One region of the Buttiauxella sp. BIGb0552 genome, then DNA from elsewhere that is predicted to be linked to it. Evidence: predicted binding sites of a transcription regulator. Region 1 holds the regulator's gene; each other region holds the start of a gene.
The links. Region 1 encodes CRP, which controls carbon source genes, mostly activating them, when cyclic AMP is high. Its sites were predicted from a motif close to ATGTGANNNNNNTCACAT; they were not measured.

Region 1 (3,287 bases):
CCATTAAATCACGGACATACAGCGGGCGTTGGGTGCGTAGCACGCGAGCGATACGGCTGAAGTGGTAATGGCAAAATTGCCCAACCGGGTTATCTGGATTCTGACGGGCGATTTTCTCAAGGGCGTCGATCTGTTTTTCCATCGTAAAACGCTGTGGATAACGATGGTAAAGAATGTCGTCAGCCAGTACGCGTAAGCGCGCCGCGATGGTCTGAGCATTCCATCTAATAACCGCTTCTGCATGGCTTTGCTCGACGAGCTTCTGAACTTCAGCTGGTTGGTGAAGGCTTACCGAGATGTGCTCTTGCAAATCCAGTGCTACCTGGAATGCACGTAGCAAACGCTTGTAGCCGTTTTGCTGGTTTGCCGCCAGCATATGAAGCTGTTGGTAGCATTGGGTAATGAGATCCACCGCTTTTTGCTGACGAGCCAGCAGAGGAGGGAGCGCTTTTTCCGGATCGGTATGTTGAGTCAGCATGCCGTATTTTGCTTCACAGTAATCTGCCAACTGCCGATAGAGCAGGCTCAATGATTCCCGCAGTGGCTGCTCGCGCCACATCCAGAACCAAAACCAGTTAAATACGCCGTACCAAATCGTACCGGAGACATACAGCACCATCGGTTTCCAGATCGGCATATTTCCGGCCATGCTGAGTGTAAATATGGCAGCAATGAGTGATGCGGGAAGCAGACGAGCGTGCAAGGAACTGATTTCTGCCGTGACCCCAAGCAAGAGCGCCATCACGACCAATATCACCGGCAACGGTACGGAGGTATAAAGTAATAAAAGCTGCATGATCAGACTGCTGATGGCAAAAAGGCTGCCGCCAACAATCAGACGTTTGAAGAAGCGCTTATGTGGAGTATCAAGGCCCGCAATATTGCAGCAGGCAGGAACTAACGAGAAAAGCAGGCCAGACTGGAGATCGCCGACGAGCAAACCTACTGCCACCGGAAGGCACAGCACCAGCGTTTGCCGCAGTGCGTAGTTAACTTCAGGATGGTAGATCAGCCGTCGCCACATTTGCTCGTCATACTTCAAGTTGCAGGGTTGTTGGTTGTACTCAGTCACACCAGTCACTTACTTTAGTAAGCTCCTGGGGATTCCTGAGCTTACCGCCTACCTGCAACATGAATTATTTAGAGCAAGTGAGGGAAGTGTAGAGACAAAAAAGGCGTGTTATGAAGCAACACGCCATTTTTTAGACGGAGATTAACGAGTGCCGTATACGACGATCGTTTTACCGTGAGCGGAGATCAGATTTTGATCTTCCAGCATTTTCAAGATACGACCAACAGTTTCGCGAGAGCAACCCACGATCTGACCGATTTCCTGACGGGTAATTTTAATCTGCATACCGTCTGGGTGGGTCATTGCATCAGGTTGTTTAGCCAGGTTCAGCAGCGTCTGCGCGATACGACCAGTCACATCCAGGAATGCCAGATTACCCACTTTCTCAGATGTAACTTGCAGACGGCTAGCCATTTGTGAAGACAGGCGCATCAGAATATCTGGGTTGACCTGGATCAGCTGGCGGAATTTTTTATAAGAAATTTCAGCCACTTCACAGGCACTTTTAGCACGAACCCAGGCACTACGTTCCTGACCTTCTTCGAACAGCCCTAACTCACCAATGAAATCGCCCTGATTTAGATAGGAGAGGATCATTTCCTTGCCCTCTTCATCTTTAATCAGAACAGCCACAGAGCCCTTGACGATGTAATACAGCGTCTCTGCTTTCTCACCTTGGTGAATGAGTGTGCTCTTCGATGGATACTTATGAATGTGGCAATGGGACAAGAACCATTCGAGAGTCGGGTCTGTTTGCGGTTTGCCAAGCACCATGCGCGGTTATCCTCTGTTTTATAACTGGCTACCAACGACAGGACGCTAAACATCCTGTCTGGCGTTGCAAGTAATTAGAATATTCCCCACCTTGGGGAGATGGCATGCAAGTCATTCTTGCTGCCTGTAATTAGTGATGTCCTCTGCATACATGCATTACGTCAATGTATCGATGTAGCATCTGGATTGTTTTAGCATAGCTTTTGGCAAGTGTCTCCTGTTGTCTCGTTTCAGCTTGACGCATGTCGCCTTCCGTTGCCAGATTTGCTGAATCTGCGTACTCTGAAAGGTAATTTTTCTACAGGAGTAAGCAGCATGCAGGCACGAGTGAAATGGGTTGAAGGGTTTACCTTCCTGGGCGAGTCCGCTTCAGGGCACCAGATCCTTATGGATGGCAATTCTGGTGATAAAGCACCAAGCCCAATGGAAATGGTGCTGATGTCCGTTGGCGGTTGCAGTGCAATTGACGTAGTTTCTATTTTGCAAAAAGGCCGCTACGCCGTGACCGACTGCGAAGTGAAATTGACCTCTGAGCGCCGTGAAGAGGCTCCGCGTTTGTTTACGCACATCAATCTGCATTTCATCGTGACAGGCAAAGAGCTAAAAGATGCTGCAGTTTCCCGTGCAGTAGACCTCTCTGCTGAGAAATACTGCTCTGTAGCACTGATGCTTGAAAAAGCGGTCAACGTTACTCATAGCTATGAAGTGATTGATGCTTAGTGTGTAAAACAGGGCGGTGATTAGCCGCCCTGATTAATGTTTCGCCCTTCCGCCAGTCGCTTAACGAGCGGCGTCATAATTAATTCCATTGCCAGACCCATTTTGCCGCCCGGCACCACCAAAGTATTGATGTGGGAAATAAACGACCCTTGCAGCATGGCAAGCAAATACGGGAAATCGATGTCATCCAGCCCGCGAAAATGAATCACCACAAAACTTTCATCCAGAGAAGGGATGCCGCGAGCCGCAAATGGGTTAGACGTATCAACAGTTGGGACGCGCTGGAAGTTGATATGGGTGCGGGAGAATTGCGGTGTGATGTAATTGATATAGTCGTCCATAGAACGAACCACAGAATCCATTACCGCTTCTCGGGAATGCCCGCGCTCGCTGGTATCGCGCACTAACTTTTGTATCCACTCCAGGTTCACAATCGGTACTACACCAACCAGCAAATCGACGGCCTTAGCCACATCGTGCTGTGGCGTAACTACACCGCCGTGCAAACCTTCATAAAACAAAACATCAGTGGGTTCTGGCAATGGTTGCCATGGCGTGAAGGTTCCGGGGATTTGGTTCCAGGGTACGGCTTCATCGTAAGTATGTAGATACTTGCGTGACTTACCCTGCCCGGTTCTGCCGTACTCAATGAACGTCTGTTCAAGCAAACCAAAGTCATTGGCTTCCGGGCCGAAATAGCTGATATGGCGCCCCAGGTCGC
Region 2 (3,287 bases), on a different contig from region 1:
CCCTGCGTTTCACAAGCAAACCCATGTGCTCGCCCTAATGCATTCTTCTTCGACACCCCAGCCAGAGAGAAAGGTTGGCATGGGAAACCCGCCAGCAAAACATCGTGATCGGGCATCGTTGCCTGAATATGTGCCGCAGCTTCTTCATCACTGACATCGTCACGATGGCTCAAAGTGACATCGCGGATATCCTGATTGAACTGATGATTCTCCGGGCTGCAATACCAATTGGCTTTATAGGTACGCACCGCGTGCTTGTTCCACTCGCTGGTAAATACACATTCGCCGCCAATTGCTTCGAAGCCGCTACGAATACCGCCAATCCCGGCAAATAAATCGACAAATTTAAATGCGTATTTCCCATGATGCGCTGGCAATGGCGGCAACATGTTTTGTAGCATTTCGCTTTCAGCAGGCGTCAAGGTACGCGGAGACGATTTACGGTTAAACCAGCGGTTTAACGATTCGCGAGTCCAGTCACCGCTCACCTGACGCAAATGGTGCGCCACTGTCTTCTGGTCATAGATTTCCAGAATGTGGCTCACGAGTGCGTAGTCTTCTTCTAGTTGTTGCTGCTGCTGGCGGAGGGATTGTTGTGAGATTTGCACGGCAATAGTGTCGAAGTCGTTCATCATGAACCATAGCAGGGAAAATAGAGTGTCACTCTATCACTGATTTGACCCAGAGAGAATCAGAACAGCCCGCAACCATTGCGGGCATCTATTTAATTTTAAGAGGGAATTTTTTGGGAAGAAAATTGATGCACAACGTCCTGCTCAATACCGCAGTAATCACCTTTCAACTCAGCACAAAGTTTGGCCATGTAATTCACCAAGAAATCTGCATTAAGAAGAGCCAGCGCACGCCCTGCCTCGGTTTGCATGGTATCAGGTAATTTCAGTAACTTTTTCTGGAAGTGATCAAGGGCATAAGTGGCATCATCCAGCTCGCGATGGCATGCCAGTGGATCTTCGCTGTCAAACAGTGGTCGTCCTAACGCACCAGAAGTATAGAAAACCCTCGCAAGTCCTATTGCTCCTAAAGACTCCAGACGATCGGCATCTTGCACAATTTTCGCTTCAAGTGTTTGAGGTGCAATCCCGGCGCTAAAGCTATGAGCGCGCACAGCATGTGCAACGGCATCGTATAACGGATGCGGAAAGTCGGGAAAGTGAGCATCCAGAATACGTAAAGTCTCTTGAGCGGCCTGTGTGGAAGCAAGATGACGTTCAGGATGGTTCTTCGGCAAGTTGACAATATCATGGAAGTAACACGCGGTTAGCACCACCAGCCTATCGGCCTCTGTGGTTTCCATGATCTGCTGCGATGTTTTCCATACACGACGAAAATGTGCCACATCATGGGCTTTATCGTCCTGCAACCAGTTGTGTTGCAAATACTCATCAAAACGTTCTTGCCAGTGGGCTATCGGCATACGTACTCCTCACTTCGCAGCTGGACCCGGTACTTAATATGAGTACAAGATCACAAAATAAGCAAGTAAAGCGCTGACAACAGACCACATTGGCACGATTTTATTCACCTGGCCCGCGTATACCAGGCCAAAGCACCTAATAATGCAGCAACCGATCCCAGAACCAATAACCCCATTAAGGCGCCAAGCAACTTTCCACCGAGCGATCCCATATCGCCACCGGTTACGTCACTGACAACCCAAAAGTAACGTACCACAGCCCAAACCGTGTACAGGCAAAATCCATAAAACAACCACAGCGCCAATTTTCCGCCCGGAGTACGAGTCGGTTTTTCGTCCATAACCTCTGACATATGTCCCTCAATTAATTAGCTGATGTATTGCGATAGGTGGAGCATCTCCATGGGTGTGATTTTTATCACATTTTCATTGTTTTTTAACAGCATGAAATAGCTGTTTTTAATCAGGATAATTCCTAAAATTGTAATATATCATGTCATTTCTCACCAAATTAACAACCCGCAAACATAAGGTCACTTATTGAACGATTTTATAAATATGTAATTTTAGACATTGTTAACTTAATATCCAGCCAGTTTTAAGCACAAACACCAAAACAATACCCAACTGAATTAAAGTCCAGTAAAAACAACAACAAAAATCATGAATGCATTCAAAAATATTAGCTCTTAGTTTATCCGGTTAGATTAAATTAGAGATATAAGACAAAAAGACATTTTGGATTATAAAAATGCAGGCAATAGATATCGATAATAATACTAATTAGACTTCGAATACCTGCGGGCTCCCCTGTCAAATGCTCAGACTATAGATGCAGTCTGGCAACTCGCACCCCCCCTACCCCAGGATCTCCCCGGAACGTGCGTTCATATAGCTGATACATATATTTCTACTGCAAACATTGAGGGGTGAAATAATTTTTTGGCTTCCCGCCCAAGCTGTGACCCGCGTCGTTGAAAGAAAAAGTGGTAAGTGTTTGAATAATGGCACAGAGATTTAGGGTGCAACCCATCTCTCGGCGGTCCTGTTCTGGTCGCTGCCATGTGCCCCACTAGTGCGGCATTTTCACAGTCACGGTATAGTAGTTTTCCGTTCAAGAGATGACTTTGCGAGCGAGTAACATGATTAAGTGGCCCTGGAAATCAAATGATTCATCCGCTGTCACGGTACTGCCGTGGGAGCAGGCTTTAGCCATTCCGGTCCTGGGAACGCTCACGACTGCTGAGCAAAAAAAACTGGTCCTTCTGGCTGACCGGTTTTTACAGCAAAAACGGCTGGTGCCTTTGCAGGGGTTTGAGCTTGATGAACTAAAAAGCGCGCGGATTGCGTTACTGTTTTGTTTGCCAGTGCTTGAGCTTGGTATCGAATGGCTGGACGGTTTTCATGAAGTCCTCATCTACCCTGCTCCATTCGTAGTGGATGATGAATGGGAAGATGACATTGGCCTGGTACATAACCAACGCGTTGTTCAGTCTGGTCAAAGCTGGCAGCAAGGTCCCATCATTCTTAACTGGCTTGATGTGCAGGACTCATTTGACGCTTCTGGCTTTAACCTGGTGTTCCACGAAGTGGCGCATAAACTGGATATGCGTAATGGCGATCGTGCCAGCGGCGTTCCGTTGATAGCGCTGCGCGATGTTGCGGGCTGGGAACACGATCTCCAGGCGGCAATGGGTAACATCCAGGACGAAATTGATATGGTGGGAGAAAACGCCGCCAGTATTGATGCCTATGCGGCATCTGAACCGGCAGAATGTTTTGCCGTGCTCTCAGAGTATTTTTTCAGTGCCCCAGAGCTTTTGGCGCCTCGTTTCCCTTCACTTTATCAGCG
Region 3 (3,287 bases), on a different contig from region 1:
CACTTTCACCCACAACTTTACGTTCGCCGTGCACTAAATGAGAACTCCAGCTCACGATGACTAATACCACTAAGGTACTGATAAAACAGGAAACCACCACTGGGCCGAATTGCTGTTTAATCACATCGACATACTGCATAACGCCTACGCCAATCGGTACAAAGAGAAGCGCCATATAACGAATCAGCAGATGGCAGCTTGGCTTAACCCACTTGGCTGGCAGGATTTGCAGAGACAGCAAAACAAACAGAATTAACATGCCAATAATACTGCCGGGAATGGTGATTGGTAGCAGCGAAGAGATAGCAATGCCTGCATATAAACATATGTAAATTAATATAAAAGACCGCAGGTACTGCCAAATTACGGTGAGCAAGTTACGCATGGTGATTACCCTTTAATAAACGCATTCATCATACAATTAAAGCTTAAAATGTGCTACCGATCACATCATGAATTATGAGCATACCAAATATTCCTCGAAGGAACTTTCCAGAATGTTTTGGGCAATCTCACAGCACCATGTTTTGCAGGCATAAAAAAAGCGACCCGCAGGTCGCTTTTTAACTCAAACGCTTGATTAGTTCAGGCGAACCGGCATACCGGAACGGCCCAGAACTGCTTGATCGACAACAGCGCTGTCAACATCAGGCTGAGCGGTAATCGCAGTCACATTGCTTTTCAGCGTGATTGGCACGATCTCAGTTGAGTTGAACTGTTCTTCAGTTGTAGACAGTGGGTTGTGTACTTCAATGTAGCGCGAACCATCAGGCTCAACAGTTGCTTTCACTGGTTCATTGATGAACTGAACACGGGTCCCGACTGGCACTTTTTCGAACAGGAACTTGATGTCTTCATTACGCAGACGCACACAACCGTGGCTTACACGCAGGCCGATACCAAAGTTCGCGTTAGTACCGTGAATTGCATACAGGCGGCCAATGTACAATGCATACAGACCCATAGGGTTGTCTGGGCCAGCTGGAACAACGGCTGGTAATGGAATACCGGCCGCGATGTATTCCGCATGCATTTTTGCAGTCGGCGTCCATGTTGGGCCTGCTTTCTTACGTTCTACTTTGGTCGTCCAGTTCAGTGGGGTGTCTTTACCCAACTGGCCGATACCGATTGGCAACACGATTACAGTGTTAGTACCCGCCGGGTAATAGTAGAGGCGCATTTCAGCACTGTTGATAACAATGCCTTCATGAACGGTATCCGGCAGGATGAGCTGCTGAGGAATGTTCAGGATGGTGCCTGGTTTTGGCAAATACGGGTCAACGCCTGGGTTTGCTTCCAACATGTTGGAAAGACCCATTTGGTAACGCGCTGCATATTCTTCCAGCGGTGCGGTACTACCTTCAGGAATTGTGACAACCTGGTTTTGACCAATCAGACGGCTGCCATCGGTTGGCAGAGGATAGGTCACGGCAGAAGCTGTTTTGCTAAAAGCCACAACAGCCACAAATGCCAGTAAAATTGTGCGTAGTTTCATATTCATGTTATGCAATGTATTTATGGCCATGCAGGCTAGTTAGTGAAGAAACGGAGCGATTTGAGCGCGCATTATATGTGCATTCCCTCAGCCTGGGAAATCAGATGTGGATTAAATCACACTTTTTTGCACATTGATTATTTTATCACCAGCGCACAAGCAGAGCGATCTGCACGTTGAGTTATGGCATAATGTGCCCGATCTCACATATTACAAACCTTCTTTTACCAGGACATCTCTGTGCTAGTTTCCAGTAACGTCACAATGCAGTTCGGCAGTAAGCCGTTGTTTGAAAATATTTCTGTCAAATTTGGCGGCGGCAACCGTTACGGCTTGATCGGCGCTAACGGTAGCGGCAAGTCTACCTTTATGAAGATCCTCGGTGGCGATTTAGAGCCAACGCTGGGTAACGTTTCACTTGATCCGAACGAACGCCTCGGTAAGTTGCGTCAGGATCAATTTGCCTTTGAAAAATTCACCGTTCTCGACACGGTAATCATGGGCCACGCTGAACTCTGGGAAGTAAAAGAAGAGCGCGACCGTATTTACGCGTTACCAGAGATGAGCGAAGAAGACGGCTACAAAGTTGCCGATCTGGAAGTCCTGTACGGCGAAATGGACGGTTACACCGCTGAAGCTCGCGCGGGTGAACTGCTGTTAGGCGTAGGCATTCCTGTAGAACAACATTACGGCCCGATGAGTGAAGTAGCTCCAGGCTGGAAACTGCGCGTGTTGCTGGCTCAGGCACTGTTCTCAAACCCAGAAATCCTGCTGCTTGATGAACCGACGAACAACCTGGACATCGACACCATTCGTTGGCTGGAAACCGTGCTCAACGAACGTAACAGCACCATGATCATCATTTCGCACGACCGTCACTTCCTGAACATGGTGTGTACTCACATGGCGGATCTGGACTACGGCGAACTGCGTGTTTATCCAGGCAACTACGACGAATACATGACAGCGGCAACACAAGTGCGTGAACGTCTGTTGTCTGATAACGCGAAGAAAAAAGCGCAGATTGCTGACCTGCAATCCTTCGTTAGCCGCTTTAGCGCCAACGCCTCTAAATCTCGTCAGGCGACTTCTCGTGCTCGCCAGATTGATAAAATCAAACTGGACGAAGTTAAAGCATCCAGCCGTCAGAACCCGTTCATTCGCTTTGAGCAGGACAAGAAACTGTTCCGTAATGCGCTTGAAGTTGAAGGTTTGGCTAAAGGCTTTGATAACGGCCCGCTGTTCAAAGACGTTAACATGCTGCTGGAAGTGGGTGAGAAACTCGCCATTCTGGGTACCAACGGCGTGGGTAAAACTACTCTGCTTAAAACGCTGGTCTCTGAACTGACTCCAGATGCAGGTACTGTGAAGTGGTCTGAGAACGTGCAAATCGGCTATTACGCACAGGATCACGAATACGAATTCGAAAATGACCTGACGGTGTTCGACTGGATGAGCCAGTGGATGCAAGTAGGTGACGATGAGCAAGCGGTGCGCAGCATCCTTGGTCGTCTATTGTTCAGCCAGGACGATATTAAAAAGCCTGCGAAGGTGCTGTCCGGTGGTGAAAAAGGTCGCATGTTGTTTGGTAAATTAATGATGGAACGTCCTAACGTTCTGGTCATGGATGAACCAACAAACCACCTGGATATGGAATCCATTGAATCGCTGAACATGGCGCTGGAAATGTACCCAGGCACGCTGATCTTCGTTTCTCATGACCGTGAATTTGTTAGCTCGCTGGCAACCCGCGTGATTGAGATTACGCCAGAGCGCTTGATTGACTTTACCG

Region 2: a site for CRP is predicted at 1,842-1,859, ahead of drpB (cell division protein DrpB). Genes of this name have one in related genera too.
Region 3: a site for CRP is predicted at 1,600-1,617, ahead of ldtB (L,D-transpeptidase). Genes of this name have one in related genera too.

The regions. Positions count from the first base shown of each region.
Region 1 is NZ_SODY01000005.1:14,229-17,515, reverse strand. Features, by position in the region: gene EDF88_RS15275 (YccS/YhfK family putative transporter) at 1-1,024, opposite strand, end outside; gene crp (cAMP-activated global transcriptional regulator CRP) at 1,214-1,846, opposite strand; gene EDF88_RS15265 (OsmC family protein) at 2,162-2,566, shown strand; gene EDF88_RS15260 (phosphoribulokinase) at 2,587-3,287, opposite strand, start outside.
Region 2 is NZ_SODY01000007.1:19,528-22,814, reverse strand. Features, by position in the region: gene EDF88_RS19080 (DNA cytosine methyltransferase) at 1-632, opposite strand, end outside; gene EDF88_RS19075 (phosphohydrolase) at 731-1,435, opposite strand; gene drpB (cell division protein DrpB) at 1,540-1,776, opposite strand; gene mtfA (DgsA anti-repressor MtfA) at 2,578-3,287, shown strand, end outside.
Region 3 is NZ_SODY01000004.1:411,215-414,501, forward strand. Features, by position in the region: gene EDF88_RS14065 (CidA/LrgA family protein) at 1-385, opposite strand, end outside; gene ldtB (L,D-transpeptidase) at 581-1,501, opposite strand; gene EDF88_RS14075 (ABC-F family ATPase) at 1,736-3,287, shown strand, end outside.